DNA from 3 places in the Paenibacillus sp. cl6col genome. Region 3 is predicted to be linked to each of the others. Evidence: riboswitches for the same ligand, from Rfam matches in the RefSeq annotation. Region 3 holds a riboswitch; each other region holds the start of a gene.
The links. A riboswitch is a leader RNA that binds a small molecule or an ion and turns the genes downstream of it on or off. The one in region 3 is predicted to bind cobalamin.
Positions count from the first base shown of each region.

Region 1: another riboswitch for cobalamin. It lies ahead of BLS15_RS01915 (ABC transporter substrate-binding protein); the one in region 3 lies ahead of BLS15_RS24680 (DUF4430 domain-containing protein).
Region 2: another riboswitch for cobalamin. It lies ahead of metE (5-methyltetrahydropteroyltriglutamate--homocysteine S-methyltransferase); the one in region 3 lies ahead of BLS15_RS24680 (DUF4430 domain-containing protein).

Region 1 is NZ_FNAZ01000001.1:450,135-461,265, reverse strand. It holds gene BLS15_RS01945 (nitroreductase family protein) at 1-228, shown strand, start outside; gene BLS15_RS01940 (hypothetical protein) at 355-813, opposite strand; gene cobD (threonine-phosphate decarboxylase CobD) at 1,172-2,266, shown strand; gene BLS15_RS01930 (adenosylcobinamide amidohydrolase) at 2,294-3,013, shown strand; gene cbiB (adenosylcobinamide-phosphate synthase CbiB) at 3,054-4,019, shown strand; gene BLS15_RS01920 (histidine phosphatase family protein) at 4,140-4,931, shown strand; cobalamin riboswitch at 5,128-5,340, shown strand; gene BLS15_RS01915 (ABC transporter substrate-binding protein) at 5,789-6,790, shown strand; gene BLS15_RS01910 (FecCD family ABC transporter permease) at 6,808-7,851, shown strand; gene BLS15_RS01905 (ABC transporter ATP-binding protein) at 7,848-8,717, shown strand; gene cobT (nicotinate-nucleotide--dimethylbenzimidazole phosphoribosyltransferase) at 9,008-10,063, shown strand; gene cobU (bifunctional adenosylcobinamide kinase/adenosylcobinamide-phosphate guanylyltransferase) at 10,226-10,795, shown strand; gene cobS (adenosylcobinamide-GDP ribazoletransferase) at 10,792-11,131, shown strand, end outside.
Region 2 is NZ_FNAZ01000003.1:161,565-172,695, forward strand. It holds gene glsA (glutaminase A) at 1-500, opposite strand, end outside; gene BLS15_RS08710 (DnaJ family domain-containing protein) at 645-1,049, opposite strand; gene BLS15_RS08715 (DUF3939 domain-containing protein) at 1,205-1,708, opposite strand; gene metE (5-methyltetrahydropteroyltriglutamate--homocysteine S-methyltransferase) at 2,059-4,383, opposite strand; cobalamin riboswitch at 4,705-4,896, opposite strand; gene BLS15_RS08725 (HesB/YadR/YfhF family protein) at 5,108-5,398, opposite strand; gene BLS15_RS08730 (heavy metal translocating P-type ATPase) at 5,589-8,003, opposite strand; gene BLS15_RS08735 (cation transporter) at 8,141-8,341, opposite strand; gene BLS15_RS08740 (metal-sensitive transcriptional regulator) at 8,387-8,779, opposite strand; gene BLS15_RS08745 (L-lactate dehydrogenase) at 9,004-9,957, shown strand; gene BLS15_RS08750 (lysophospholipid acyltransferase family protein) at 10,020-10,733, opposite strand; gene BLS15_RS08755 (P1 family peptidase) at 10,839-11,131, opposite strand, start outside.
Region 3 is NZ_FNAZ01000012.1:73,875-85,005, reverse strand. It holds gene pyrH (UMP kinase) at 248-985, shown strand; gene BLS15_RS24695 (hypothetical protein) at 1,034-1,363, opposite strand; gene BLS15_RS29670 (GyrI-like domain-containing protein) at 1,520-1,807, opposite strand; gene BLS15_RS24690 (helix-turn-helix domain-containing protein) at 1,804-2,400, opposite strand; gene rlmN (dual-specificity RNA methyltransferase RlmN) at 2,721-3,818, shown strand; cobalamin riboswitch at 3,953-4,146, shown strand; gene BLS15_RS24680 (DUF4430 domain-containing protein) at 4,305-9,716, shown strand; gene BLS15_RS24675 (DUF4430 domain-containing protein) at 9,826-10,824, shown strand; gene BLS15_RS24670 (energy-coupling factor transporter transmembrane component T) at 10,825-11,131, shown strand, end outside.

The DNA.
Region 1 (11,131 bases), on a different contig from region 3:
GCGGTGAGCGCTCTGATTCAGAACTTCCAGCTGCTTGGATGGGAACATGGTCTTGGCATGCTGTGGCATACAGGCGACTATATCTACAACAAGCAATATCGTGAGATGGTTGGCGTACAACCAGGCGAGAAGCTTGTCGGGGTAATCCGCATCGGCTACTTTGACGATGCGCCGAAGGCTCGCCCGCGTACGAGTGCGGATCAGCTCTTCACTGTAATCGATCAATAAAGGAGGATGGCCAGTGCAACTGGCTCTGTCCTAACAATAAGGAGTGCCTCGCAGCGTGTGCTGATCGGGCACTCCTTATCTTTTGTATCACGGATAGTAATATACACGAAGTAAACGGTTACATGATCAAGGATGATCTAATGGGTCCGCCTTGATAAAACGATGGTACAGCATTAATTCCAAGGAGTGCTTGATCACCCACGCAGCCAGCAGCACACAGACAAGCAAATGAGCGCATACGAGCGGAGACAGCAATAGGGTGCGTGTATCCGATACATATATTAAATAGGCCGCACAGCAAGCTACAGCAAGGACGAGAAAGAGTAGGCTGAACTGATTGGCCTGTATGGATACCGAACGAGCAAGCTCCTTGTCCTCGGCCTCATCCTTGGACATAAAATTGATAAAGTGCATAACGACTTGAACGACGACGGCAATTCCGAACACGTTCCGGGCAAGGGCCATCATTTCCGTGCTGTATAATCCAATGTCTCCCTTGAGTCGAAATAGAATTGCAGCGTAATAGATGGTGACAATGATGGCGGCGCCGAGAGTAGCCCATGATGTCTTGTGATGCACCGACATAATCATCCCTCCTCATCCATGACATATCACACCTGTTAAGATGTGTGGTGCAACAAGATTATACAGCAATTAACAGAAGTGTTACAGTGTGCGATTGACCAATGTTTTTTGGCATTTCGTAATAAAACGTTTGCAATTCTACTATAATTGTTTGCGAATCGTGCTGCAACGCCTGTAGTAAACGAAGGAGCTACACATATTTACAGGAAAATTCGTTTGACGAACATTGCTCAGTTACGCATAATGGACGAGTAGAAACGATTCCATATTGGAAAGCTCCGGTTCGTGGAGCTAGCAGTACATATATATTTTCAACCTTTGGACAAATCCAATTGACATCTTTGGGAGGAAGACAGCAATGGGCATAATTGAACGATTCGGGCATGGTGGGGATGTGTGGACGGCTGCGGACGCGTTCGGCGTCGATCGTAAAGCACTGCTGGACTTCAGCGCGAATATTAATCCGCTTGGACCGCCTTCGGCTGTTATAGATCGTCTGAGACGCGAGATGATGCCGTCAATCGTTCATTATCCGGATCCTGGACATCGGCAGATGAAGAAGCTCTTAGCTGCGAAGTTAGGGGTCGACGAGGCACTGATTAGCATTGGCAACGGGGCTGCAGAATGCATGGCGCTGTTGTTGCTGGCGATTCGGCCTAAACGGGTTGGCGTTATTGCCCCTTGTTTCTCTGAATATGAGACGCTGTCGCGCAAGTTCGGAGCAGAAGTGATGCATAGGGTTGGCAGTGAGGATAACGACTTCCGTGCTACCGAGCCTCAGCTGACAGAGCTTATTGAGCAGGCGGATGTCGTATTTATCGGCCACCCGAACAACCCGAATGGTGCATTATATGATCGTATGCTGCTAGGAAGACTTGCAGCCTTAGCAGAAGCTGCTTCTACGATTCTCATAATCGATGAAGCTTTTATTGACTTTGCGAATGAAGAGGAGCATTCCTTGATTCCATTCGTTCATCGATGCCCGAATCTTATTGTACTTCGTTCACTTACGAAGTTCTATGCGATTCCTGGATTACGTCTCGGGTACGCAATCGCCCAGCCGCAGCATATTGCGGCGATGTCGGCTATGCAGGTGGCATGGAGTGTCAATGGCTTGGCACTAGCGGCAGGGGAGGCCCTCCTGACGGACGAGCAATCGGATCAATACGCGGCTTCAACACGAGCTCTCATCGATGAAGAACGGGCTGCTCTACGTAAGCAGCTGCATAGGTTAGGCATTCGAACATGGCCAAGTGTAGCGAATTTCCTATTATGCAGAGCTCCAGAAGGGTGGACGGCGAAGTCGCTTCAGGCCGAATTATGCCGATCCGGCATTCTCATTCGCAATTGCGATATGTATGCTGGACTGACGGAGAGAGACTTCCGATTGGCAGTCAAGGATCGCGCTGCGAATGCAATTGTAGCGTCAGCCCTTGAAGCTGTGTTACAGTAGACAAACACAGAATGAAGGAGAAGTGGGATGCAGCCATATCGAGAGAGCAACTGTACCTATACATCTAGACATATTGCAGGAGTACATATTCGTTGGGAGGATGCTCTCATCGCTGTTGAACTTCCACAGATAGCGCCGATATGGAGCAGTGCTGTATTTCATGGAGGGCAATGGGCGGGCAATCGCATCTTGAATCAGATGGTTCATTATCAGTTCAATTATGCAGATCCGATAGAGTACCTTCGTCTGACGTGTGTAGAGAAGGGGTACGCTCCGGAACAGACCGTTGGGCTTATGACCGCTGCTAAAGTGAGCCATGCATCTGTTGCTGAGCAGGATGCGGATGAATGTTCGCTTCTGTGCGTAACGACTGCCGGAACGTCTAATGCGGCTCGTGCTGGGATGCCGCGACGCGTATTCTCAGCATATGAACCATTGAAGCCGGGGACGATTAATTCCATTCTTATTATGGATGGCAAATTGTCTGATGCCGCGGTATGGAATGTGTTCATGACGGCAACGGAGGCCAAATGTGCGGCTCTGTCTGATCTGGGCATCTTAGATTCAGAGACGGGGCGCATTGCCACAGGAACGACGACAGATGCAATTGCATTTGCCGTGATAGACAGTGGACGATATGAACCTGTGCATTGCTATGCAGGGACAGCGACCACATTGGGTCATGCGGTCGGACAACTCGTGTATTCTACCGTATATGAGTCCGTCAAGACTCAGCATGAAGCATGACCGCTAACAGAGAAGAACAACCTACTAGGGTGGTAGACATATGACAGCAGCGCTCATCATAATAGCAGCATACATATGGGATCGGATTGTAGGCGATCCTCGGGCTATCCCGCATCCAGTCGTTGGGATTGGCAAAGGAATAAGCAGAGTAGAACGTGTTATACGCAGGATAAGTCCTTCCGAGCAGGCGCTCAAGCCGCTAGGCATCCTGCTGCCGATTATCGTGGTAGGAGGGGCGTATGCGTCGACTTGGCTTATATTAACAGGACTATATCATGTTCATGAATATGTAGGATGGATTGCCGAGGCATTGCTCATTGGAACGACAATTGCGGCAAAAGGACTGAAGGATGCAGGGATGGCTGTGTATCGGAGGCTGAAGGAGCAGGACTTAGAGGGTGCAAGGCGAGAAGTCGGCATGATTGTCGGCCGCGATACAGAGCAATTGGATGAACCGGAAGTCGTGCGCGCTACCGTCGAGACGGTAGCGGAGAACATAGTTGATGCGGTCATTTCGCCGCTATTCTTCGCACTTATCGGAGGCGCTCCGCTGGCTATGGCATATCGTGCGGTGAATACGCTCGATTCTATGGTCGGCTATAAAAATGAGAAATATCAGAATTTGGGCTGGGCATCTGCCCGCCTCGACGATATCGCCAACTGGATACCAGCACGGATCACTGCTGTGCTCATCACGCTGAGCGCTTGGATTCATCGGTATGATGCACGCAGGGCTTGGTCAATGGCGCTTCGAGATGCAAGCAAGCATCCAAGCCCGAATAGCGGGTGGGCCGAGGCAGCAGCAGCAGGTGCGCTTGGCATCAGGCTTGGTGGTTATAATGTGTATAAAGGAATACGTTCGTTCCGCGCTTATATGGGGGATATGAAGCAGCCTCTGCAAGCAGAGCATGTGCCTGCGGTATGCAGGTTGCTCGTAAGCAGCTCGACAGTCTTTGTTATTCTGGCAGGCCTGCTCCTATATGTGCGAGGAGGATGGCTTCTGTAGACGAATGGCGGATGAAGGAGTACAAATGGGATGACACGGACAACTAAATGGAATGCTCCCGCTATTCATCGGAACCGGCGTCGTTCAGGAGCATCGAAAAACAACAGGAAACGATTATTAATGACAAGACATATGTTACGAAAAAAGAGTCAAGCAAGCGGCAAAATTGTGCGTTTCGCACTTGTTCGTCATGGCTTGACGCAAGAGAATACGGAACGGCGATATATTAGCTATTCGGATGTGCCGCTATTGCCGGATTCAACAGAAGAGCTCCGAGCGCTTCGCCGAACATTGGCGCATCCATCGCCGCTGCTATACACGAGCGATATGCGCCGCTGTCGCGACACGCTCGCCTATTTGCGTCCGCGTGACAGCATCCAAGCTGTGGAGGACACAAGGCTGCGAGAATATGACTTCGGTATGTGGGAAGGGTTAACCTACAATGACTTGAAGGAAGATCCACAGTATCGAAGATGGCTTGACGATTCATCAGCCATCCAGCCGCCGCGCGGGGAACCGTGGCAGACCTTCTGTACGCGAACGGCGCATGTATGGTGGGAAGTGCTGCGCAATGCGCGTGATTCCTTCATCAGCAGCGGTAATCACATGGAACGGCAAGAGAGCGCTATCCGTCGTCGACCGTACCATTCTTCGCCGCTGCCACGTGGACGTGTGCTGCGCAGCAAGACAAGCCGGATGCAGAGACAGTCATATGGAAGCGGGCCTACCCCGCGGCCGGATGTTGTCATCGTCACACACGGTGGCGTCGTTCGTCGCTTATACACGCTGGCTTTCCCAAGGAAGTCATTCTGGGAAGCCGCTGCGCCAATCGGTGGCGGTGTTATGATTACGGCGAAGCGATGTGCCCGCAAATGGAAGTTCTTGCGAGCAGAACGGCTTCCCAGCAGATGATGACGTTTGTGTGTCAAAGCAGGTTCATTGGATACGCGCAATGATGTAATCTATTGCAACGCAGGGGCTTTTCCCCTATAATCAATTATCGAGTTTAGCACTTGGATGACGAAATGTATTCCATATTGAATAATCGTGATACTTCAGGTCCTTGGGTATGTATGCGGTACGGATCCATACGCGTTGTTCGGTAAGAGACACCGTTGTATTGTATGGCCGATGCATATTCGAGGTTAATAGGGAAGCCGGTGTAAACCCGGCGCGGTCCCGCCACTGTGAATGGAGTGTTGCGCTCATGATGCCACTGTCGGATTCATTAGTGTGTGCTGTATGTACCGCTATGGATGGGAAGGCGAGCTGCAACGTATTCTCCTAAGTCAGGAAACCTGCCTGAAGATGGACGAGCTGTATCCTTCGCGGAGAGGATCACGTCATTGGCGTAATGCATCAGGCAACATGGCAGCGCAGCTGCTTGCTTCCTGCTTCTAGGTGTCTGTTGAATATTGCGATAGATGACTTTGTGTTCCCCCGGATCGAAGGATCGGGGGTTTTTGCTGTATTTGGAAATGATTTCACATCCCATCAAGCACTTCGTTTGTACAAGGTAAACTGCAGTTCAATGCAATTGCACAGCACGAATGTATATCACAAATTCAGTCACAGTAGGATTTACAGCTCAGGTATATGCAAGTGCTCATTGACAACTGATACCGAATGGGGATGTACATACATTCTTACGGCAAGTGCAGCTTGCAGTGCATTATCGTTCGCATGGCGAAGGATGGAACCGCTTTACACCTGCACGGGTAGTACATGGTTAGAGACTAGGAAGAATGACGCGAGGGAGAGATTCTGACATGAACAAATGGCTGAACAAATCGGTAGCGGCGCTATTGGCGCTTATGCTTACAGTAGGACTGGCGGCTTGCGGCAATAAAGATGCGGCTAAGCCTGCTGAGAATAATACTGCACAGCAAGAGTCCAATGGCAATGGGGCTACAGAACAACCGAAGCAGGATGATCTAAAAACGACGTATCCACTGACTGTTAAGGATGCGACTGGTGAGGAGTTCACATTCGACAAAGCGCCAGAACGTATTATATCCGTGTCCCCAGCTGAGACAGAGTCCTTGTTCGCGCTTGGATTGGATGCACAAATCGTTGGGGTGTCTGATTTTGACGACTATCCAGAGGCAGCGAAGTCCAAAGAGAAAATGGGCGGCATTACGAAGCCGAATGAAGAGGCAATCATTAAAGCTAAGCCGGACATCGTATTCACAGGTATCTCCATGAAGGAGCCCGTCGTGAAGAAGTTCCGTGAACTGGGCATTAAAATATTCAAGGTTGAGCCAAAAACGTACGATGATGTGATTAAGAACATTGAATTGTATGGTCAAATTACGGATCAGCAAGCTAAGGCGAAGACGATTGTTGACAACATGAAACAAGTGCGTGAAGATGTGAAGTCGGCCGTTCAAAGTGCGGAGAAGAAAAAGGTGTATATTGAATTCTCCCCAGGCTGGACAGTAGGCAGCGGCGAGTTCATGAACGAACTGATTGAAGTGGCAGGCGGCACGAACGTTGCGGCTGATTCAGCTGGCTGGATTCAAATTAACGAAGAGAATATTATTAAATCCAATCCGGATGTAATCATGTTCACGCAAGGTGTAGTGGACAAAGAGACGAACAAATCCTTGGAAGAAATTATTCGTGGACGCAGCGGTTGGAACAACATTAATGCAATTAAGAACAATCAAGTAATCGGTGTGGATCAGAACCTGATCAGCCGTCCGGGACCTCGTGTAGCTGAAGGATTGAAGGCAGTTGCGAAGGCGATTCATCCGGACTTGGTAAAATAATCATCGTGGAGAAATCGATGAATAAAATGGGTTGGTATGGAGGAGCGGGTATTGCGCTTCTCCTTTTGTCCGTTGTAGGATGCCTCGCTGTAGGCTCTGTACAAATGCCAATGGGGGAAATTGCTCAAATTCTGCTTCATCATATTCCAGGGCTGGATCAGTTCATACCGGTGACATGGGATGACGCTTCCGCGCAAATTATGATGAAGGTACGCTTCCCACGAGTTCTATTGGCAATGCTCGTAGGGGCGGCGCTTGGGGTCGCAGGTACTGCATTTCAAGGAGTGCTGCGCAACCCGTTGGCAGATCCGTATACATTAGGGGTATCTTCAGGGGCTTCTGTTGGAGCCGCATTCCTTATTTACTTCGGTTTGCAGTATTCGCTGTTCGGCGAATGGACGATTCCTGTCGTTGCATTCGCTACAGGGGTAGCGACCCTAATGTTCGTCATTAAGCTGGCCAGTGAGCAGGGGAAGATTCCAATCGAGACACTGATCTTATCTGGAGTCGTGATGCAAGCCTTTCTCGGCTCCATCGTCTCCTTTCTTGTAGCCATGACAAATCAGACGATCAATGAGATTTTGTTTTGGGTGATGGGCAGTTTGGCGATGCGAGGTTGGTCTTATACAGTGGTGCTCGCTCCTTATTTGGCAATTGGCATTGTTATTCTTATTGCATATGCAAGACCGCTTAATTTGCTTGCATTAGGTGAGCGGCAGGCCTCGCATCTCGGACTTCATGTAGAGCGGACGAAATGGGTAGTGCTGCTGACGGCAACGATGATTACGGCAGCTGCCGTATCTGTCTCCGGCGTCATCGGCTTTGTCGGATTAGTCGTTCCGCATCTGCTGCGCTTAATTGTAGGCCCCGATTATCGATATTTGATACCGCTCTCAGCAATTGGGGGAGCGATATATGTGATGTGGGCAGATACGATTGCCCGTACGGCATTCGCACCGACAGAAATCCCACTTGGGGTTGTAACCGCGTTTCTAGGTGCGCCATTCTTCGCCTACTTGCTTATGCGAAATAAGCGAGCGAAACGGGGGAAATGGTCATGACACAGCGAAGAGAACATCTACCGAAAGCATATCTGGATCATGCAGAGAGCAGCAATCATGCCTTTCACATGGAGAAGGGCAGCATCATTGAGGTTCAAGGACTGAGCAAGCATTATGGGGAGAAGCATGTACTGCAAGATGTGGATTTCGCTGTGAAGTCTGGAGAGTGGGTTGGCATCATTGGTCCGAACGGTAGTGGCAAGTCCACGCTTCTGTCTTTGTTGTCAGGAGTGGATCGACCTACTTCTGGCTCTATACAGCTTGCTGGTCAAATGCTGGGTACCTATAAGCGCAGAGCACTGTCTCAGATGATGGCAGTGCTGCAGCAGGAAGCGCTTCCACCACTTGGATTTACGGTGCGCGAAGTGGTTGAGATGGGACGTTTCCCATTTCAATCCTGGCTTGGATCAGAATCTGAGGATAGTGGAGAGATTGTAGACCGGATTATGGAGAAGCTGCAACTGACGGAGCTGGCTGACCATCCACTTGATCGGATTAGCGGCGGGCAGCGCCAACGGACGGCATTGGCTAAGCTAATGGTGCAATCCCCTTCTGTTGTACTGCTGGATGAGCCGACGACGTATTTGGACATTCATTATCAGGTGCAATTTATGGATATTGTTCGGGAGTGGCAGCAGGATTGCGGGTTGACGGTCGTATCCGTGCTCCATGATTTGAATTTGGCTTCTTTATATTGCGATAGGCTTGTTGTCATTCATGGCGGCGGCATTGCTGCTCAAGGCACACCTGAGCAGATCATGACTACGGAGCTGCTGTCGCGTATTTTTGCCACAGAGACGACAGTTGTGCCGCATCCCGATACGGGCCGCCCTCAGATTCTTATTCGACCGAAGCTAGGGTTATAGACGGCCCTGGACAGCATAAATTGCTGTCATTTTGCAATAACGCAATTTATAGCATTCCGCTTGAAAATCGATAACGATGAATATAGTGAATGTTGCATGGAACAAGAGTGGATATGAGTCATAGTCAGAAAGAACCACAATCTGTGCACGGATCTAAGATCACAACTAAGAACTGAAAACAATCATTTGCACATTTAAGAACAGAACTAAGAAATGAATACAACTATGTGCACATCTATGAACACAAGTTTGTGCACATGAAAATCAATTTGACAACGGAGATGAGCAGCATGAATGAACGATTAAATCAACTGATCGCACAAATTAAGCTCTTGGATGAGCAGGCAATCCAATCTGCCATCGAGCATCAAAATCAATTGACGAAGCCGCCGGGAAGCTTGGGAGTACTCGAGCAGGTTGCGATTCAAGTTGCAGGTATTACAGGAGAGGTTAAACCGCAATTTGAGAAGAAGGCCGTTATTGTCATGGCTGGCGATCATGGAGTATGTGAGGAAGGCGTTAGCGCATTCCCATCCGAAGTGACGCCGCAGATGGTGTATAATTTCCTCCGTGGCGGAGCTGCGGTCAATGTTTTGTCGCGCGAAGCTGGTGCAGACGTGGTATGTGTCGACATCGGTGTCAATGCGGACTTGGATGATCTGAAGCTTGTATCGCGCAAGGTGCGCAAAGGTACGGCGAATATGGCGAAGGGGCCTGCTATGTCGCGAGAGGAAGCAATCTCTGCGGTTCTAGTAGGTGTTGATATTGTGGAGCAGTACGTTCGCGAAGGATATCGCCTGTTCTCGACAGGGGAGATGGGCATTGGAAATACAACGGCGAGCGCTGCGATGCTGTGTGCATTTACTGGGATGGAGCCTGAAGAGGCAGTAGGCCATGGGACAGGCATCGGCGACGCGCAGTGGAAGCATAAATGCAATGTGGTACGGCAAGCGCTTGAAATCAATGCACCGAATCGTGAGGATGCATTGGATGTATTGGCGAAGGTAGGAGGGCTGGAAATTGCCGGTCTTACGGGTGTTATTCTAGCAGCGGCGGCGAATCAGGTTCCGGTTGTGATAGACGGGTTTATCTCCAGTGCGGCTGCTCTGGCTGCTGTACGATTAGCTCCGGCGGTACAGCCTTATCTTATTGGCTCGCACTTGTCAGAGGAGCGGGGGCATACAGCGCTATTGTCTGAGCTCAAGCTAAATCCATGCTTGCATGTGCAGATGCGTCTTGGCGAAGGGACTGGCGGTGTGCTGATGTTCCAGCTCATTGATGCTGCAGTGCGAATTATGCGAGAGATGGCAACATTCGCAGAGGCGGGTGTAACTAACAAGGAGTAATCGTGAATTGGCATGTCGGGATTATGGTTCCAAATGAACAAGAAACGTAAACAAGCATGACGATTGCATGTATGTATGTTGTCACACGAGTGTGATCAACTTAGGTATGATGTTAACACAAGGATAATCAATGCAAGTATCTTGAAGCAAGGATGAGTGAGCATGGGGAAAATTGTACTCGTAACAGGCGGAGCGAGAAGCGGGAAGAGTACGTTCGCTGAGCGACTATTTATGAAGTTGTCCCCGCAGGGCGGTACCTATGTTGCGACCGCTGAGGCTCATGACGAGGAGATGAAGGAGCGCATCCGGCTGCATCAGGCGAGTCGTGAGGCATCTGGATACGCGTGGAGCACAGTGAACCAGTCGCTGGAACTCCCGAGTTGGCTGAGTGAAGAAGAACAGCCGACAGTGCTCGTTGATTGCTTAACAATCTGGCTGTCCAATGAGCTTCTGCGTGCAGAGCAGGAGGATGAGGGACGGATGGAGGCACAGTTGGAGTGCCGTATTCGCGATATCTTGGATGCACTTCAATGTATTCAGCAGCGCGATGGTGTCGTCGTCATGGTAACGAATGAGGTTGGCAGCGGCGTTGTACCAGCCTACAAGCTTGGACGAGTATTCCGTGATGCAGCGGGCCGGCTAAATCAGCGAATAGCTGCACTTGCAGACGAAGTGTATTTGGTTACGGCTGGGATTCCGATAGAGCTCAAGAGCAGGATGGTTGAGCTATGAAGCAATATGTACATGCGTGTATTGCTGCCATGCAGTTCCTGACCCGCATTCCAATCCCGAAGGAAGTACCATTCACGAATGAGGTGCTGAAGCGCAGCACCTTGTTCTTTCCTGTCGCGGGCGGGGTAATTGGATTGATTGTGTGGGGAGCAGGAGCTGGGTTGACATTGCTGCTTCCGACAGGGCCGGCAGCGGCAGTAACGTTGGCGCTTATGCTTATGCTTACAGGTGGACTGCATATGGACGGACTGATGGATACAGCGGACGGCATATTCAGCAGTCGATCCCGTGAGCGTATGCTGGAGATTATGAAGGACAGCCGTGTTGGGGCGATGG
Region 2 (11,131 bases), on a different contig from region 3:
TCCTTCTCGGATTGGTATACTTCCTCATTCCACGTGATGGAAGGGTCATCCGCCAATTCTCGAATGAATTCAAGCATGCGCATTGATTTTTCCTCAGGCGTTCCCCCCTCAATTAACGAGGCGATAGTAATCGCCCCTGCATTGATAAAGGGATTGAACGGCTTCCCAGGGTCAACGAGCTCAAGCTTCAAGATCGAGTTGAAATCATCACCAGTGGGCTCCATCCCTACCTTATTAAATACAACTGCCTCGCCGCTATCGAGCAAGGCCAAGAGCAGTGAGAAGACCTTGGATATGCTTTGCATTGTAAATTTGAACTTGCAATCGCCTGCATGCACCTGTTCACCTTGAATACCGAACAAGGATATGCACAGCCCATCCTTCGGAGCATTTGCAAGCCCCGGTATATATGAAGCGACCTCTCCATCCTGTGATACTGTCCGGCTCTCCTCTACCCAATGAGGGAGCTCTCTTCTAAGTTGCTGCCAATAGGTCGTCATACGTAATGTACACCTTTCCTTCCTTCAACCAACATTGCGATAAACATATCAGCATCTCGCTGATGAGATATATATGGTTATATCTATCGTTTCTTGGTTAGCGGGTTCACATGCGTCAGCATGTTATGCTGTCCAGCCTGTACTCTAGTCCTCACGCTGAGGCTCCGTAACACGCGAAACCTTGTTCACAATCTGTGATTCATACTGGGCAAACGCAGGTACAACAGCCCATCCCCGCTCCTCCATCATCATTTGCAGCCGCAGCTTCCGTTCATTCAGCTGCCTGCGTGTGTCACCAATCTTCTGTTCATCTTCGGGAGTGCAGGCAGCGAGAAGCTGTTCCAAGCGAACGACTTCGCGTCCTACATGCAGCTCTTCCGGCAACAGGCCCGCATTCTGCATCATCAAATAAGCTGGTCTCAATTCCTCAGGAACATGCGACAAGTCTTTGAGCACCAGAGGCTTCCCCTTGCCTGGCAGCTCATCGAATCCACCTTCATTCATTGCCTCTTGAATCTTCTGCTCTGCCATCCATCCGATAATATCCATGATTGCACACCTCGCTATTCGACTACATCTAATGTATGTAGACATACCCTGTAATAGGATACCACTAATCACCCCAGAATTTTAACTGGAAAATTAACAAAAAGAACTCACCCTCAGCCAATGAGGGCAAGCTCTTGTTATTCGTGCCAGTTCAATTACAAATCAATTGGAATCGCTGCTTGTGATTTATGCCAATCCTCTTCGTGAGTCAGTAAAAATTGCTCTGTCGTTAAGTAAAAAGAGATAGGCGGCTTCTCTTTTAAATAATGGCGCTGCATGAGCAGGTCATAGTGGACTTGGCGGTTGCGTGTTCCCGTGAGTACGGGAAGATCATCATGTTCATCCAAATAATCATCGACCGCAGCCTGAACCATATCTAGATATATCGGAATGTGCTTGTCTTTCTCTTCAAATATTTCGTACGTATAATGGGACATATAGAACTTCTGATCCGATTCCCCACCTAAATAACGGCGCAGGCGTTTCAAATCAATGCTTTGATCCCCTAGGAGCAGGGTCGTTCGTTTAATCTCTTTTGGCATATCTTTCTCATATTGAAGCACCGCTCTGCGGACATCTTCTAACGTTACATGCACCGCTTCAAGAGCTGCCTTAGAGTTTTTCTTATCCCGTTTGAACCATTGTGTGAACCAACGCATATCAGATCCCACCTTTCTGCCTCCGTATGATAAGGAAGATGGAAGCAGGAATCATGTATCCGCTTACATCTCTATTATAACATAATTTTCATTAATCGACATGTTTGGTTGTTCCGGTATTCCTTTAACATATGAATAACCAATGTTCATCTCATTCACTCACGCGCAGGAAAAGAAAAATGTCGATTTACCATATATTACGTATTTTAAATTTGAAGGTTTCACGTTATAAAAAAAGACCATCTCTGCATGGCAGTCGCGATGACTGCGAGAGATGGCCTTTCCCTATGATTAATGAAGAAATATTGAAGGTCTATGTGCGCGCGATGAAAACTAGCGAGGATCAGTTCTTATGCTTCAGTCGATACTGCTGCTTCATGACGTGCGCGAGCGAGCTTTGTTGCTTCTACCATGTTGCGCAGTGCAGCTACCGTCTCCGGTTCGCGGCGCGTCTTCAGACCACAGTCTGGGTTAATCCAGAACGTCTCAACCGGAAGCACTCGAAGCGCTTGCTCGATAATCCGATCAATCTCTTCCACAGCAGGCACACGTGGGCTATGAATATCATATACACCCAGACCAATGCCAAGCTCATAGCTCTGCTCCTCTAGTGTTGCAATCATATCGCCGCCACTTCGTGCCGTTTCGAGCGAGATCACGTCCGCATCCATCTTGCGGATCGTATCAACCATGTCGGAGAAGTCGCAATAGCACATATGCGTGTGTACTTGCGTCTCAGGCGCTGCTCCGCATGTTGCAAGCCGGAAAGCAAGCACCGCCCAATCCGTATAATAGACAGCATCCTCCACCTTAAGCGGCATACCTTCCTTCACCGCAGGCTCATCGACCTGGATCATGCCAATACCTGCAGTCTCCAGTGCTGCAATCTCTTGACGAAGCGCGTACGCCAGCTGGAATGCCGCCTGCTCGCGAGGAATGTCGTCACGTACGAACGACCAGTTCAAGATCGTAACCGGCCCCGTAAGCATCCCCTTAACCGGCTGAGACGTCAGGGACTGTGCAAATGCCGTTTCCTTCACCGTCATCGCCTCTGTGAACGCCACATCTCCGTACAGAACCGGTGGTTTTACACAGCGCGAACCATAGGATTGAACCCAGCCGAACTTCGTGAATGCGAACCCGTCCAGCTTCTCACCGAAGTATTCGACCATGTCCGTGCGTTCGAATTCACCATGTACCAGCACGTCAATGCCGATCTCTTCCTGAATGCGAATCCAGCGTGTCATTTCCTCTTCCAAATACGTTTCATACGTCTTCGCATCCCATTCTCCCTTGCGGAAGCGAAGGCGTGCGCGCCGGATATCCGCAGTTTGCGGCATACTGCCAATCGTTGTGGTCGGCAGCAGCGGCAGCGATGGCCAGCGCTTGCGCTGAAGCTCCTTGCGTTCCTCGAATGGAAGACGTTCAATTCCTTTTTCCTTCTCTGCACGAAGCAGTTCTTCCAACGCTTGAACGACTTGCGGACGCTGTCTTGACGGTTCTGTCCGCCATGCTTGAACACGAGCACCGCTCTCTGCTAATGCTGCACGCGTCTCTTCACTCGGGCTTGAGAAGTGACGAGCAAGTAGGGCAGTCTCCTCCAGCTTCTCATCCGCGAACGCCAATGCCTCGCGCACTGGTGCTGACAGCTCAGTTTCCCGCTCCGCCGTAAGTGGTACATGAAGCAGGCTGCATGATGGCTGAATAATCCAGCGTTCCTTCGGTACAATCTCTTCCACAGACTCGAGCCATGCTGCTGCTGCAGCCAAGTCCGTACGCCAAATATTGCGGCCATCAATAATGCCGACAGCAAGCTGCTTCTGCGCAGGGAATCCGAATTGACGAAGCGCTGCTTCATTTCTCCCTCTATCATGAACAAAGTCTAATCCGAGCGTATCCACTGGAAGCGACACGAACGCTTCGTAGTCGGACACCGCATCGAAGTAGGTCTGAACCCATAATGATAAGCTTGGTGCTGCCTTGCGTAATTCGGCATAGACTTCCTTCACAGCAGCCCAATGCTCGCTTGGCATTTCCAGCACGAATGCAGGTTCATCCAATTGCACAGCCTGCACACCTTCACCCTCCAACTCGCTAAGCAACTGTCCGTATACTCCTACGAATTGGCGAAGAACGTTCAGGCGCTCTTCCGGTTTAATCCCTTTAATAAAGCGGACATACGTATATGGCCCGATGATGACTGGCTTACCTTCAATGCCATGAATCTGCTTCGCTTGGCGATAGGCTTGCAGCGGGCGATTGACCGTAAGTTGCGGCGCCTTGCCTTCCCATTCCGGCACAATGTAGTGATAGTTCGTATTAAACCACTTCGTCATCTCGCAAGCTACCGCATCCTGTGTACCGCGAGCCAAGGCGAACAGCAAATCTGCGTTCACTTCTCCACCATCATATGCAAACCGTGACGGAATCAATCCGAATGTGGCCGTCATATCAAGCACATGATCATACCAGGAGTAATCATTTACTGGAATCAGGTCAATGCCAGCGTCCTGCATCGTCTTCAGCCGAACATCATTGATGCGCGCCAATTCTTCTTCCAGCTGCTGAACAGAACTGTTCCCAGCCCAATATTGCTCCAATGCCTTCTTCCATTCCCGGTCGTATCCGATCCGAGGGTAACCTGCTGTGCTTGTCTTGATTGAATGAACTGTCATCATACTGCCCCTCTCCATGAGTCATTTTGCCGTACGGGATATAATTGGACAATTTCTATCGCTTAACACGGAATTAAGATTGCAGTTGAGCGCTCTACCCCACCATATGTGACTTTATCACTCAGACTTCAGAAATTTCATTGCAAAACAATATGCAAAAAAGACATTCCTGTCCAACAACAGAAATGTCTCGTAAACGTCCATGAAGTCATAGTGGAATAGATCGATCCTTCCGTCTCATTAGCAGACTACCCTCATGCTAAGAGGAATCGAAAACCGATATCCATGCTTACGAACACTTCCCTATCTCCCGTAGGTACGAACAGTGTTGTCAAAACAGGCAGGTCTCCTGGCTTCAGCTTCATTGGCCTTTGCAGCCTTCCCGATCGATTACGACCAGTGGCTCTCTCGCAATACCTCAACTGTCACAGTGGCGGGACCGCGCCGGATTTCCAACCGGCTTCCCTATTAAGCTTCGACGTTACCCAAAGCACCTGTTTCCTCCTATTCAATTGCATTGAAAGTCGCAGTCACGCTTCCCCCAATTGAGAACGATTATATATCTAACCAGAACGAATGACAAGGATTTTTTCTCATCTCTACCCAAAATAAAAGAATACCGAGCTGTCACCTTATGTTCATTAAACTCCGCTTCACTAAGCTTCTATCCATATACAATAGGCGAGCCTCTCGGCTCGCCTATTGATGATTACGGTTTGATGCGCTAGATGACCATTCCTTCATGCAGAAAGACAATATCTTCACCTTTCTCATCTAGCGTCAATTCACGATTATCCAAGAACCATACATCATTTTGCTCCATAAAGAACGTAATGCCGTTCACAACTTCCGTCACTGCTGGATATTGCGGACTGTCTTTCATGATGCCGAATGAATAAGGTCCTGAAGCACTGAATCCGCTGTAGCGGACGAATATGCGTACTGAGTCTCCTGCTGTAAATCCCCAATCAGCCAAAAAACGCTCGACTGCCTTCGCTGTAACGCGTAATTGCATGTTCAGACCTCCTTAATCATACCTTTCATCCGATTTGATCATACCATGTGGCCGCCACTTTTGTTAACACCAAAGTTGACAGTTCGTCAATGATCCGCATCATCATTACCGCATAATACGTTCGGCGATATGATTATATGCTACCTTCTGTTTAGGAACATCACGATCTCTACCAAGGAATTGTGCCAGGTTACAGCTTGATGCGTTGAAGCCGCAGTGCATTCAGTACAACGGATACCGAGCTGAAGGCCATAGCCGCACCTGCAAGCCATGGGGCAAGCAATCCAATTGCTGCAATCGGGATGCCTATCGTATTGTATACGAGTGCCCAGAACAAGTTCTGCTTAATGTTGCGCATGGTACGGCGGCTCATCTCCATCGCATCCGCAATGCCGTTCAAGTCGCCACGCATTAAGGTTACGCCTGCCGTCTCCATTGCTACATCCGTACCTGTACCGATCGCGAACCCTATGTCCGCTGCTGCCAGAGCTGGCGCATCATTAATTCCATCGCCTACCATGGCCACAACACTGCCTCTCTGCTGCAGCTCGCGCACATGCTGTGCCTTCTGTTCAGGCAGCACCTCTGCAAATACATCATCAATCCCTACTTGTGACGCGATTGCTCTGGCCGTGCGTGTGTTGTCTCCCGTCATCATGACAACGCGTATCCCCATTTGATGCAACCGCTCAATGGCCTTCTTCGAGGAAGCTTTCACTTGATCGGCAACGGCAACTATGCCTTTCCAGCTTCCATCAACCGCGATAAGCATTGCCGTCTTGCCTGCCTGCTCCATGTCTTGCAATGCTTCCTCCGCATCGCTGCTTGCTACCCCGTTCTTCTCCATCCATCTGCGTGTGCCGACAATGATCTGATGCCCATTCACCTCAGCCGCTATTCCATATCCAGGTTCAGCTCGGAATGAATCCGGTTCAACCGTGCTGATTCCTTGCTCCGACAATCCCTTCACAATCGCCTGTGCCAATGGATGCTCGGATTGCTTCTCAGCTGATGCTAGTAAGATCAAGAGTTCTGTCTTCTCGTCTTCATTCCCATCATGCAGTACAACATCTGTAAGCGAAGGAGCCCCTTCTGTTACGGTTCCTGTCTTGTCGAGTACAACCGTCTGCACCCGATAGGCTCCTTCCAGATGCTCGCCGCCACGGAATAGTACACCATATTCCGCAGCACGTCCGGTTCCCGCCATAATCGACGTTGGCGTTGCCAAGCCGAGCGCACACGGGCAAGCGATTACGAGTACGGCAATGGTACGAGACAAGGCTACACCGAAGTTGCCTGGTTCAACAGCGAAATACCAAATTAAGAATACAAGCACCGCAATCCCAACGACTATCGGCACGAAGATGCCTGATATTTTATCAGCGATCCGCTGAATCGGAGCCTTGGAGCCCTGCGCCTCCTCAACGATTTTAATAATTTGCGAGAGCGCCGTCTCGGAGCCGACCTGGGTCGCTTTCATCGTAAATGCCCCCTGCGCATTCACGGTAGCCCCATATACATTATCGCCGGCTTGCTTCTCAACAGGGACGCTTTCACCGGTAAGCATGGATTCATCCACGGTCGATGTCCCGCTAACTACAATGCCGTCTACCGGTACTTTCTCACCTGGGCGAACAAGTACGAGATCCCCACTTGCCACATCTTCCACAGGCACTTCCACTTGTTCACCGTCGCGCACAACGGTTGCCGTTTTAGCACGCAGCCCCATCAAAGCTCGGATCGCTTGAGAAGACCGTCCTTTAGCCGAAGCCTCCAGCCATTTACCAAGAAGAATGAGCGTAATGAGAACAGCACTCGTCTCAAAATACATCTCAGGATGGTGAAGCTCGCCAATCTGCCATTGCCACGCCAAGTACACACTGTACACATAGGCTGAGGTCGTACCGAGCGCGACAAGCACATCCATATTGGCGCTCCCACTGCGGAGTGCCTTAAATGCCCCAACGTAGAAACGTGCCCCTATAATAAATTGAACCGGCGCTGCCAGTACCATTTGCACCCAAGGGTGCATGAACCATTCCGGCACCCAAATCCATGAGGTGAAAGAAAAATGACCCACCATGGACCACAGTAGTGGAATGGACAATAGGGCAGAGACGAGGAACGTATTACGCAATCGACGCATATTCCGCTGTGTTGGCGATTCCTGTTCACTCTCGCCTTCTTCCTTCTTCAGCCTCCCCGTATAACCTAGCTGAGAGATCTTATTCAATATATCTTCTTGCTTCAATCCAATAAAGGTGACCTTCGCCGTCTCCGTTGCTAAATTGACTGCTGCCGTCTGCACTCCCTGCATACGGCTCAGCCCCTTCTCAATGCGAGTGGAGCAAGCAGCACAAGTCATTCCTTCAATTTGCAAATCCAACGTTTCTACCGGAACCTTGTATCCGAGATGCTCGATCTTATCAACGACTTGCTGCAAGGTTACTGCATCACCGTCATATTGTACGGCCGCTCGTTCTGAAGCAAGATTGACAGATGCTTCTGCGATGCCGTCCATACGATTCAAGCCTTTTTCAATTCGTGTTGCACATGCGGCACAGGTCATTCCTTCAATCGGCAACGTTGCTTGCTTTTCTGCCATTGTTATGTCCTCCTTATCCTTCTCGAACATACCCCTATACCCTATATCTGATTCCAAAAGAAAACTCCTCTGAAGGAGTGTTCTTTGCAGTAATCAATCAGCGTATTCAGCATAATATGAGAATCGACGCCTAATCATTACACGACGTCGTAGCCTTGCTCCTCAATCGCCTCACGGATTTGTTCCGGCTTTACTTTGGACTCATCATAAGATACGGTTACTTGCTTAGCAGCCAAATCAACCTGTGCAGTTGCACCTGTACCTTCTACTGCTCGTTCTACAGCTTGCTTGCAGTGCCCGCATGTCATCCCTTCTACTGTCCATGTTTCGTTAACCATCTTACTTCCTCCTCTGTCCATTCCTTAAGGGAACAGGCCATGTTCTTATTTTAGTAATTTATGAATCGTTGTTAGCAACTCGTCTATGACTTCCGGCTCCCCGTCTTGCAATCGCTCAACGACACAACTCTTCATATGCCCTTCGAGCAGCAATTTGCCAACTGAATGAAGTGCAGACTGGATGGATGCGATCTGATTCAGCACATCGTCACAGTACGTATCTTTTTCAATCATGGATTTCACGCCTCGCACCTGACCTTCAATGCGATTCAAGCGGTGAACCAACTTCTTCTTCATCTCATCCGAGTGATGACTCATCCGCTTCCCGTCTGAAGTGTGGTGCTCGCACCCTTCTTCACTTGCATGGCAAGCATCTTCTGTACCAAAAGCAGCGGTCATCACGTCATCGACTTGTTCATCGATACGTTCGTTTGACATTTGTGTATCACCACCTCATGCATTAACTATACTATACCCCCCTACCCTATGCAAGCCCTTTTTTTGAATGCTTTCTTCTGCAGCTAACTCGAATTTCTCGCTGTGGTAAATTAGGGTTGGTTATTTCTTCGGAAAATGGTTAAAATTTAAGTGTTAGTCTGGCTTCAGGCCCATTGTCTAACAGACGAACTTATTGTTATTACTTTCGAGGAGGCACACTTATTATGACCCAAATGACAAAAGTGTCCCGCGTCGCGTTGATCGGATCGGGCTTTGTTGGCTCCAGTTACGCGTTCGCGTTGTTCAATCAAGGGTTGGCCGCTGAGCTAGTCATTATCGACGCTAACCGTAAAAAAGCAGAAGGAGATGCGATGGACTTGAATCATGGTCTTCCGTTCGCATCCAATATGCGCATATGGGCTGGAGACTATAGCGATTGCAAGGACGCTGACCTCGTTGTCATTACAGCAGGTGCGAACCAAGCACCAGGAGAAACACGTCTTGATCTAATCGGCAAAAATGCGAACATCTTCAAATCGATCGTTACTTCCGTCATGGAGAGCGGCTTTGATGGATTGTTCCTGGTTGCAACAAATCCAGTCGATGTTCTTACATATGCAACCTGGAAATACTCAGGTCTGCCTGCTCATCGCGTCATCGGCTCTGGTACAATTTTAGATACCGCACGTCTGCGTTATTTGCTCGGCGAAAAAATCGGCGTCGATCCGCGCAACGTCCATGCCTACATTATGGGCGAACATGGAGACACTGAGCTCCCTGCGTGGAGCAATGTCAGCATTGGCGGCCAGCCGCTCGAGCACTATCGCAAGACGCATGGAGAGCCGACACAGGAAGAATTGGATGATATCTTCCTAAATGTACGCGATGCTGCTTATCACATCATCGAGCGTAAAGGGGCTACCTACTACGGAATCGCAATGGGCTTGGCTCGCTTGACAAAGGCTATTCTGAAGAATGAGAACTCTGTGCTGTCCGTATCTGCCTTGCTGACTGGGCAATATGGTCTGGATGATGTGTACATCGGCGTTCCTGCCGTCGTAAATCGCCAAGGCATCCGCGATGTATACGAGCTTCACCTGTCTGAAGACGAGATGCAGAAGCTTCATCATTCCGCAGGCGTGCTTAAGCAAGCAATATCTTCGGTATTCCCTAAATAGTGTTGGGTGTTGATTGTGAATAAACGAATGGCGCACTGTCCGTAGACGGTGCGCCTTCCTAATTACGCATTCACAATCATTGTACGTACTTGCTCTGGAAGCTCCGCAGCCTCCTCCTTCGACAGGCCAGCTGTCGATACTGGAGGAAGAACGGTCACCTCCACATGAGCAGGACTGATCCAATTCCCATTCGCCTCCATCAGCTTGTAAGAGCCAGATATGCGAACAGGCACAATTGGGAACCCTGTCTTCGTAGCGACGCGGAAGCCGCCATTTTTGAACTCACCGATGTGTTCACTCTTGCTTCGTGTTCCTTCAGGGAAGATGACGATCGGATGACCGCTTTCTACGAGCTTGCCCGCCTCATTCAGACTGTTCATGGCTTGGCGTACGTTGCTGCGGTCAACGAAGATGCAGCGCAAGTACTTCATCCACACACGAATGAACGGCAGCTTCGCCAACTCTGCCTTGGCCATTAGCGCCTTCGGCTTGCCAACATGCCCAAGCATGATCGGCACATCGAAATTCCCTTGATGATTGGAGATAAAGACGGCTCCGCCTTCTGGGATATGCTCCAATCCACGAATCGTTACCTTCGCACCGGCTACACGCAGCAATGAACGTGCCCATCTTCCGACCTGCTGGGCCGTGTACGCATCCAGCTCTTCATACCGTCCTTGCTTGTATAGTCGATTGGCCTTCCACATCCCAGGGATAATGAAAAGTAAATAAAGCCAAAAATAAATAAACCAAATCAATGTTCGTATGAATTTCATGATGTGATGTAATTCCCCTCTACAACGTATCGATGTGTGATGCATTATTAAATCATTCCTGTTATGCACATCAAGCTAGACTATCAAGCTATTCTATCAAACCAGTTAATCAAGCCACTCTTGTGAGCAAGGCACACCCTCAACGGAATTCGCTGCAATGATGGCATTATGGACGGCATAAGCAAGCACCTCGGCTGCCCACATGCCCGCCAGATCAACAGAGGCGTCTATTCCGCCTGTTGTCATCGCGAACACTGTATCTCCGTCATACATCGTATGGACAGGATAAATGGTACGAGCCAAGCCATTATGCGCCATTTGTGCAATTTTCGTCATTTCGGTCTTTGTGAATGTTCCATTGCAAGCGACTGCGGCAATTGTCGTATTTGTCCCCGGCT
Region 3 (11,131 bases):
TAGCTGAGCAGGATAGCGGTCTTGTCGCTATGAGGCAGTGAGTGTGATCTAGATCATGTTGATTTTTCTACATGGTTTCTTTACAATAGGTGGAAATCAAGAAGAGAAGGAGTGGGAGTATGAATTGGAAGCCGAAGACGAACCGTTCATTCGATATTTCATTTTCATATTTTCATTCCATAAGAACACTAAGGCATCCGCTGCTTTAGTGTTTTTTTATTTTGCCAATTTCTACGGAGGTGTGGGGATGACGAGATACAAGCGGGTCATGATTAAACTTAGCGGCGGTGCTGTTGCAGGAAGCAGTGAATTTGGCTTTGCTCCTGACAGACTAGAGCATATTGCTAGTGAAGTGATGTTCGTCGTGGAGCTGGGTGTCGAGGTGTCGATCGTCATTGGGGGAGGAAATATATTTCGTGGAAATATGGCGGAAAGTTGGGGGATTGAGCGTGCAGAAGCCGATAATATTGGGACGCTGGCGACCGTCATCAACAGTCTCATGCTGCGAGGCGTTCTGAAGGCGAAGACCGATAAGGAGGTGCGCGTCATGACCGCCGTGCCGGTTACTTCTGTTGCAGAGCCGTATATTCGCTTGCGAGCAATTCACCATTTGGAGAAGGGGTATATTGTCATATTTGCCGGGGGCAACGGTCAGCCGTATGTCACCACCGATTATCCCTCCGTACAGCGGGCAATCGAGGTCAATTGTGACGCTCTGCTCGTGGCGAAGCAAGGTGTTGACGGTGTGCTTGAGGCAGATCCGAGAACGAACAAGGATGCGAGGAAGTTCGCTTCTCTCCATTATAACGATGTGATCCAGCATAATTTGAGGGTAATGGATCAATCCGCATTTATTTTGGCGAGGGACTTCCGCCTGCCCATCCATGTGTTCAACTTCGATCGACCGGGGACGATGCGCGACATATGTGAAGGGCAAAATAAGGGCACATTAATTAGCGAAGAATCAATTCTACAGTTTGATTAATACAGAAAAGGATCCACAAGTGTGGATCCTTTTCATTTCAGTTGCCTATTATTTTGTCACCGTAACATAATAGACTACTCTTGTGCCACTATTCCACTCAGCTACTACGGTGCCATATCCCTCTTTAAAAGCGGTTAAATTCCCGTATCCATCCAAACCTAAGCAGTCTGTTGGGTTAGCGGAGGAGATAGAAACATAATCACCTGCAATTTTTCTGCCTTCTCCAACTCTCATTGAAATAGAGGAATAAATGGTGGATTTGGTCTCGATATTTGTGAATTTGCTTTCTTGTACGTTAGCGGCAGATGCATCATTTGCAAATACACTAAACGAGAAAATGCTTGCTAGTGCTGTGAGCGTTACAATTACCTTTTTCATATTTTCACCTCCCAATATTCATCATATTAGGTAGATTCATTTATATTCCTTTATTATCTTATATTTATTTATTTTCTCGAATTAATTATAAATGTAAATTTCAGGATAAATATCAATCATCCTTAGAAATAGACCGTATGCGCTTGAGAGATAGGTTTATTTCTTTCTCCTTACCGGGATCCACACCTCACAAATCGACTCAACTCTATGATCATCCACCCAGTAAAATTTTTCAATACAAGGACCCTCTACCTGCTCGAAATTTGTGGAAGGGAACCACTCAGAATAGATCCGTCGCCATACATTCTGAATTTCCTGACCGGAGTCCGGCTCGTCCGTTAACGTTTCCCGACTTTCAAATACGGCGTAAGTGATAGCAGGGATATGCAGCACATCATATTCTGAAGGAACTCCTTGTCCCTCGGGAAGGTCATATCCCATCAGATAGCGCTTCGTTCCATCCTCTTCAAAGTCATAAAAATACCCGTAGAGCAGATTGTGTGCGGGTGACCCAATATCTCGTTTATTCGATCATGCGTGCCATCATTCCAAATTCGTTGAACGAATTCAGGAATTTCTTTGTAGGGATCGTTATGGATGGTGATACTTTTCCCAATGACCGTAGATTCGACTTCTTCCATCATGCGATAGTTCAATGCAGACTCCCCTTTGATTTGAATGTGAAAGGAGATTGGAGCGAAGGACTTCAGCTTTACATCCGTTTTCTTGGCTGCAGAAGGCGTTACCCCATGTAAACGTTGAAATGCCTTGGAGAAGGCTTCGGGTGATTCATACCCGTATTTGAATGCAACATCAATTACTTTACTATCCGATCCCGCCAATTCTTCTGCTGCAAGTGTTAACCGCCGATTGCGAATATACTCTGTAACGGTAAAGCTCGTTAGGGCATGGAACATCCGTTGGAAATGATACCGGGATGACAGCGCCGAACGGGCAATAGCATCGATATCAAGCTCGGTGTGCAGATGCTCCTCTATATAATCAATTGCGTTGCGCAGCATGATGAGTGCCTCCATATTCCTTCGCCTCCTTTCCTGCATTCAGTGTATCGTTGTGACGCATGTATGTCCTGTCTTTGTGTGCCGGATATGTCGGCCATTCTTAGTGGTACATGATAGCGCTAATTATACCTGTTGGCGTTCGCCGTGCTCTATGAAAACAATTGCTTATTGCCTATAACGGGAAAGACTCTTGTTATATTTCAAAAGTTCTGGGACAATAATAATCAGATTATAGAGGAAGTTCAAAAAGTCCGCTGCGACCTTTTTGAACTATTTTTAAAAGCACTTATAAGCAAGTAAGACAGAATCTTGACGTGTTGAAAAGAGGGCACTAGATGAATAAGCAATCCATCTATGGATTAACATTGGATCAGTTGGCCGCTTGGTTAGAGGAGCGGGGACATAAGAAGTCACGGGCATCCCAAATATGGGATTATCTATATCGCAAGCGGGTCAAGGATTTCGCTGATATGACAGAAGTAAATGAAGCCAGCGTAGCACTGCTGTCCGAACACTTCGTTATTCATACGCTTAACGAGCATGTGAAGCAGCAATCGGCTGACGGCACAATCAAGTTCTTGTTCAAGCTGCAGGATGGCAACTTGATTGAGACCGTGTTGATGAGACACAAATTCGGGCTGTCGGTATGTGTGACGACTCAGGTTGGCTGCAACATCGGCTGCAGCTTCTGTGCGAGCGGACTGCTGGCGAAGAGCCGCGACTTGTCGAGCGGCGAGATTGTGGAGCAGATTATGAAGGTTCAGCACCATTTGGATGCAGTGGGTGAGGGTGATCTGGTCAGCCATATCGTCGTAATGGGTATCGGAGAGCCATTCGATAACTTTGAGAATATCGTAGACTTCTTGCGGGTTGTTACCGACCATAAAGGTCTGGCAATTGGAGCGAGACGAATTACGGTATCGACGAGCGGATTGGCGAATAAGATTAAAGACTTCGCAGATATTAATCTGCGGGTGAACTTGGCCCTGTCCTTGCATGCGCCGAATGATGAGCTTCGCACGCGCATTATGAAGATTAACCGCGCCATTCCGATTGCAAAGGTGATGGAAGCGATTCGGTACTTCATCAACACGACAAACCAACGGGTGACGCTGGAGTATATTTTGCTGAAGGACGTGAACGATCAGCAGGAGCACGCACTTGAGTTGGTGCAGCTGATTCAAGAGTGGAAGATGCAGGACGAGGTCAATGTGAACCTGATTCCGTACAACCCTGTTGATGAGCACAGCCAGTATCAGCGCAGCGAGCAGGAGTCGATTCGTGGCTTCTATGATGTCATGAAGAAAAATGACATTAGCTGCAGTGTACGGTTGGAGCATGGTACAGACATTGATGCAGCTTGTGGCCAGCTTCGCAGCAAGCAGATTAAGAAAGAAAGCGGTGCTGGTGCCGATCAGGCAGCTATGAGCTAAATAACATTTTGTAGTCAACAAAAGGCGTACCTACCAATGGGTAGGGCGCTTTTTTTCGTGCTGTCTATGAGAAAGTTCTTTGTCCGTCATGCTAAATTTTGCTACAATAAAACCACGTATTCTTATCGAAATTACATAGAAATAGTTTATATGGTGCTGTGCATGCGCAGCTTAATAGGGAAGTCGATGCGAGTTCGACGCGGTCCCGCCACTGTAACGCAGAGCTGACAATCAAGGCTTTTATCCACTGTTAACTGAGTTAACGGGAAGGTAGATTGTCGAGCGATGATGCGAAGCCAGGAGACCTGCCATATAAGTGCTCTATATTTCTCACGAGGATGGGAGGGGGATGTTTATTCGTGCTGCTAGTAGGAGATTACTAGTGTATTTAGCTGCACCGAAGTGGTTACCTAACATCTTTCTAACATGGAAAGGTGTTTTTTTATTGCCTTCATATCGACATATTAAGGAGATCAGACATTGAAGATGATTACGAACAGAATGTTGAAGAAGAGCTTGTCTGCATTACTAAGTATCGTGTTGTTGTTATCTCTTGTACAGCCACAAGTCATAAGAGCGGCTAGTGGGCAGGGTAATACACAACTAAATAACATGATTGAACATACAGTTCAATACTATAAAGATTATTATAATGATGCTTCTAATCAAGATGCTGTAAGTGATTCATGGTGGGAGCTTGTTGCTCTGTGGAGCGCGGGTCAAGATTTGCATGATGGGACTTGGAGATTACCTAAATGGGAAACAAAAGAGCCAAGACTTCGTCCAAATGCAGGAGGCACCGATCATATTCGATATATTTATGGCTTACTTGCGTTAGGAAAGAATCCGGCTCACGCTTGGGAAACGAACCGGAATCTGTGGGCGGAGCTGGCAGCTCAGCAAGATCCAGCAACGGGTGCTATCGGTGGAGTCAATAAACACATTTGGGCAATGATTGCCTTAAGCGCCGGTGAAAAGCTTGGTCAGGATATGGGATCATGGAATGCCGCATCCAAGCAAAAAGCACTCGATTATCTGCTTAAAGCACAATATGCTGACGGAGGTTATGGACTGTCAGCTACTGGAAGCTCGGGTGATACTGACATTACTGGTATGGCGCTGCTTGCACTTGGTCAATACCAAGGACAGAGCGCGGTAGATGCGGCAATTGAACGAGCTAAGGAATTGTTGAAAAACCGCCAATTGGACAACGGAGGGTTTGATTCCGTTGGTACATGGGGATCCGGAGATAATTCCAATAGCTTATCTACATCCGTATCGGGATTGGTTGCTGCAGGCGATGATGTCTTGTCAGCAAAGTGGCAAAATTCCGGCAACACAGTTATTGATGCATATGCACGTTTTCAACAAAATAGTGGATCATTTAAATGGAAAGTAACGGATAACGCTACAAACCGGATGTCCACCGAGCAGGCTCTTGTTGCATTGCTCGATATCAAGCATGGAAAATCGGTATGGAGTCGCCTCGCGGAAGTGAAACTTCCACCGGATCAATCACAGATTAATGTGCAGGTAAGTGTCAAGGGGATTGAAGATGTCATTTATCAACCTAACCTAATTTCCTTGGATGCGACCATTAAAAAGCACACTGCGTTGGATGTATTAAAGTTAGCGCTGGATCAAGTTAATCCACCAATTCCCTACCTCACTTCGGGGAATGGGGATCAAGCAAGACTAACTTCTGTTGCTGGACAAAATGAAGGAAAGCTAGGCGGCAGCGATAGTTGGAAATACAAGGTGAATGGGAATGTTTCATCTGTAGGGGCAGGCGCATACGAGATAAAAGATGGCGATAATCTCTACTTCTACTATGGTCGCCAACCAATGATTTCTACAGTCTCTTCTATTCAACAGGGTGCCGTAAATCCGACGGTCGAAGTGCAGCTCGCGGGGGATACCTTTACGCTCCAAGCGTCGCAGATTGACAGTTGGCTCGTAAAGCCAGGAACGACTGGACTGAAACTAAAATCAGTTTCACTTCTTAATAGTCAAAAAGCAAAGCTTGTATTTGAAGGCCGTGCTGTTACTGGCGACCTAACGGTTCAAGCTCTTGGAGCTGCCGTAACGGGACAAGAGGAAAGCAATGGATTGGTAGTTAGCTTGGAAATTCCTAAATCGATTGGGACTGCCACATTGTCCGTAGAGATTAGAACCGTCGGTCAAGGAGATATCATTGCACCTGTAGCAATACCATTGTATGAAGGAGATACAGCCTTCACAGCTTTAAAAAGAGAACTCGAGGATCGAAACATTGACTTTGACTATAGTGGTTCAGGCAAATCGGTTTATATCAAAGGCATTGATCCACTTTGGGAATTTGATGAGGGGCCGTTAAGCGGCTGGATGTATTCCGTAAATGGGGTATTTCCGAATTATAGCGCGGGGATATATACATTGAAGGACGGGGACGTTCTCCGTTGGCAGTACACGACAGATATGGGTAAGGATATTGGTTCGATAAACGATCCAAGCCCGTCTGGAGACAAGACAATTGTAGTAGGTGAGAACGAAACCACGGTAAATGTGGGGTCGGAACAGGAACCTCTTTCAGAAAATAAAGTGACACTTGTATTTTCAAAGGATGAGCTGCCCCATGTAGCTTCCGTTACGAGCAGTACATATTTAGAAATCCAACCGAGTACATTTGTAATTTCTTCATGGGATCGAAAGCTCGAATTGCCTAGAATTTTAAGTGGAAGCGGTGATATTTTACTTTCTAGGCTGAATGAAGGCTTGTCCCCTTATAACAAAGAGGCAACAGAAATTGATTCCCGTATTAAGCTTGGCGGCGATCAAGATATTCATGTTGATAAGCATGCAACCCTTACTTTGAAGGGGCAAGGCAATAAAGAAGCAGCGCTCATGGATGCCAACGGATCAATCGTAATCATTCCTAAATATGATGATGAGTTGCTTAGATATGATGAGTTCTATTCATATGCCAATAGTGTAGGCGACCTAGTCATTAAGACTAAGCAATTGGGTGAGTTTCTAGCATATATCGCAAAAATAAAAGATACACCCGGCGGAGATAACGGCAATGGAGGAGTCGTTGATCCACCGGTAACTGGCTCAGTAACACTCTCTGTCGAGAAACATTCTATTGGGGAAGGGGACATTATTACTCCTATTTCTGTACCCCTATTCAAGGATGATACAGCGTTTACCGTATTGGAGAGACTGCTAAAGGAGAAGGGGATATCTTTACAATATGCGGGGTCAGGGGACTCGCTTTCTGTACTGTCTATAGCTGACCTAGGTGTGTCCGATAAAGGATCTAACAGTGGGTGGATGTACTCCGTTAATCAAAAGTTCTATGCTCACAGTGCAAACAAGCATAAGCTGGTTGATGGGGATGTCCTTCAATGGAGTTTCACCTGTAATTTAGGGCTTGATATTGGTGGATTACCATCAGGGGATTCTCATTTTCAGTTAAATGAACATACCAAGGAAGTTCTTGTGGGAACGGAGCAAAACATGCTTTCCTCACAAAAGTTGACATTAGAATTCAGAGCGGCAGAACTTCCTAAAATTCTGGCGAATCATACAATTGCCAACTTGAATATTGATAGCGGTACTGAAATTACCTCTCCTTGGAATAATGAATTGGAAATGCCACGGAGTTTGGAAACGAACGAGAGTACGCTGCTAGCTAAAATCAATGCTGAACTGTCATTGAATAACAAAGAGACTTCTCAAATTGATTCCCGTGTAAAAGTCGGCGGTGATCAGCATATTCAATTCAGTAAGCATGTCACTCTTACATTTAAGGGTCAGACGAATCAAGAAGCAGGATTTGTTAATGCAAGTGGGGTATTTACCCCAATCCCGAAATATAGTGATTCATCGGCACGAAAAGACGAGGTTTATTCATACGTTCAAGACGGAAATTTAATTGTTAAAACGACGCACTTTACTGAGTTCGTAACTTATCGTACTAAGGTCAAAGATGATGCGGGCAATGGGGGCGTTGTCAACCCTCCAACCACTAACACAATTACGCTATCAGTTGAAAAGCGCACAATTGGCGAAGGCGATATTATAGCACCAGTGCGCGTAGAACTTCAGGATGGAGAAACGGCCTTTACAGCAATGAAGAGAGCAGTCGACCAAAAAGGCATTTCTATCGATTACACAGGTTCGGGGCCTACGCTTTATGTTAAAGCTATCGACGACTTGGGAGAGTTCGATAAAGGTCCCGAAAGCGGTTGGGTGTACTCTGTAAACGGCAAGTTCCCGAACTATAGCGCTGGTATCTATAACCTGAAGAAGGGCGATGTCCTTCGTTGGCAGTATACGACGAACTTGGGTAAAGACGTCGGCAATAAATTTGATGGAGGTACAGAAACCCCAGGAAAACCTGGATTGCCAGTTCACCCAGGGGGGGCAGGAACGGGCGGTGGCGCGCTTACACCGAAGCAGGTAGAAGAGTCTGCTAAGCTTAAGAGCCTTATTGACGGTGCTTCAGCATGGATACTAAGCAACCGCAAATTCACCGTTCAAGACAACTTTAATGATTGGGACGTCATGGCGCTGGCTCGTTCAGGTAAGAAAGTTCCTTCTACGTATTACGCGATTCTAGAAAACTATGTAAAAGAGAAAAAAGGAGAATTCCGATTAGTTACTGACTATGAACGCATGGCTTTGGCTGTTACGGCAATCGGCAAGGATCCAAGTAATGTAGCAGGCTTCAACCTCTTAGAGAAAATCTATAATAATGGGCGCATGACAAATCAAGGAACGAACGGTCTTGTGTTTGCTTTATTAGCCTTGGATGCGAACAAAACAGTTGTTCCAAACGATGCACTCTGGACAAGGGATAAGCTGATTCAGCAATTACTTGCTCAACAAAATTCAGACGGCGGGTTCCCGCTTAGCAAAGAGTCTAATGCTGTGAGCGACATCGATATGACTGCTATGTCACTGCAGGCATTGGCGAAGTATCAAGATCGTAAAGAGGTCAAAGCAGCCACAGACAAGGCATTGTCTTGGTTGTCATCGCAACAGCTCGCTAACGGCGGATTTAAAGCATGGGGTGTTGAAACGAGTGAGAGCATCTCGCAGGTGATTATTGCGCTGTCCGGTCTTGGAATTGACTTGGAAGACAAGCGATTCGTGAAGAAGGATGGGGATTTGCTGAAAGGACTGCGCACGTATCTCAATACAGACGGCGGATTTGCGCATTCACGAGGCGAAGCAAGTAATTATATGGCTACACAGCAGGCATTGCTTGCGCTGACAGCCTGTGATCGCGTGTTGACGAATCGAACAAGCTTGTATGTGATGACGGACGCCGCATCGACGGGCACGCAGAAGCCAAAGGATGAGAAAATAACGTACACAGACGATGCCTCCATTTCTGCTTGGGCAAAAGAAGCAGTCCATAAAGCAACGGAACTCGGGTTTATGCAGGGTACGGGTAAAGATAAGGACGCATCCCAATTTGAACCGAAGCGGGAATTAAGTCGGGCTGAGTTCGCGGCATTGATCGTCAAATATGCTGGTTTACAGCCACAAGGCACAGATTCAGGCTTTACCGATGTAAGTGCTTCGTCTTGGTATGCAGGATATGTTGCCACTGCGAAGGAAAAAGGTCTTATTTCGGGTGTTTCAGCTAATAAATTTGCACCGAACCAAGCGATTTCGAGACAAGAGATGGCAGCTATGCTTGTACGAATGAAGGGGCTACCGAAGGATGCAGATTCATCGGTAGGACCGAAAGATCAACAGCAAGTAGCTGAGTGGGCATTGCCTTACGTCAAATATGCCTATCAAGCAGGTCTGATGTCGGGTGAGGGCGGTTACTTTAAGCCACAGCTTCATGTGACTAGGGAGATGGCCGCTGTTGTCATGGTAAGACTGCACGGCATTCAATAATTTGCACGATCAGAAAGAAGGAGAGCAATCTCCTTCTTTCCCTATGAGCGGAACTACATGATAGCAAGCTTGCATCATCAACGAGTATGCATGGCATAGAGGTGAGGACATGTCCGAATGGTTTGCGTGGATAAAGCGCAACAAACAGAGATGGATAGCTGGACTGGCAGTACTGGCCATTGTAATTGCCACGGTATGGGTATATGGCGGAAATGGCAGCCAGCCGAAGGATGAGAGGCTGGCTGGTCATACAACGGCACAAGAGCAAGAGCACCCGAGCCAAGCCTCTAAGGATCTGGCAAGTGAGACTGCTAATCTATCCGAACAGAAGCAGGATCAAGGGAATCCAGAATCGTTGCCTCAAGCAACAGCTGATCCCAAGTCTGATACAGTGCAGGGCATAGGAAGCAAAACAGGAGACACGGATAACCCAGATCACAAGGACACTCGCTCTGATCCGTCTACTACAAGTAAAGAATCGGCGAAGGAGAAAGGCCAACAGAAAAATCAGGTTACTGAAACAACGCAGGGAAAAAGCATCGTAAGTAAAGCAACGGAGTCTTCTGTGAAATCGGATGTAACTCCAAAGGATAAAAAACCTTCTGGCACGTCTCCTTCTGCAAAAGAGAGCAAGGGGAATGCAGGCGAAAAGGAGAGCAAGGGCAGCAATAAGCAAGATGGACAGTCTACACCGAACAAAGGAGTTGCTTCTCAGCCAGATGCAAAGCCTCCACAGACTACTACCGTGCAGCTTACGATTGTGGGATCCTCGGATGTCGGTACGATCATGGGCACAGAGGAAATCGAAATTGGCGATTCGGAAACCGTAATGGATGTATTGAAAAAAGCGACGCGTGCTAAGAAGATTCAAATGGACTTCAGCGGTTCCGGTGCAACTGCTTATGTAAAAGGTATTGATAATTTATATGAGTTCGACAAGGGATCAGGGAGCGGCTGGATGTACAGCATTAATAGTAAATTTCCCAACCGCAGCGCAGGCGTATGGCCGATTCATCCTGGAGACCATATTCAATGGCTGTATACGGAGGATCTAGGCAAGGATTTAGGAGTGGGTACTGACGACGGACTATGGGATGGGGAAAGTTAAATGATACACGGCTTCTCCACATTACATCCGCGATTATGTTTCGCATATTTTGCCGTACTGCTGCTCTCATGCATGATGTTCACGCATCCTGTATATTCAGTCCTTACTTTACTTAGTATCGTTCTATTGAATCTATCCTTGGATGGAGGGAGATTGCTCAAGAAGGGGATTAAGGGATACTTAATTATGGCTATAATTATTTTCTTGCTCAATCCCTTCTTCTCTAGTCGTGGAGCTACGATTCTATGGTATGTATTCGACCGTCCGATTACATTGGAATCGATCATATATGGTGCTCTATTCGCAT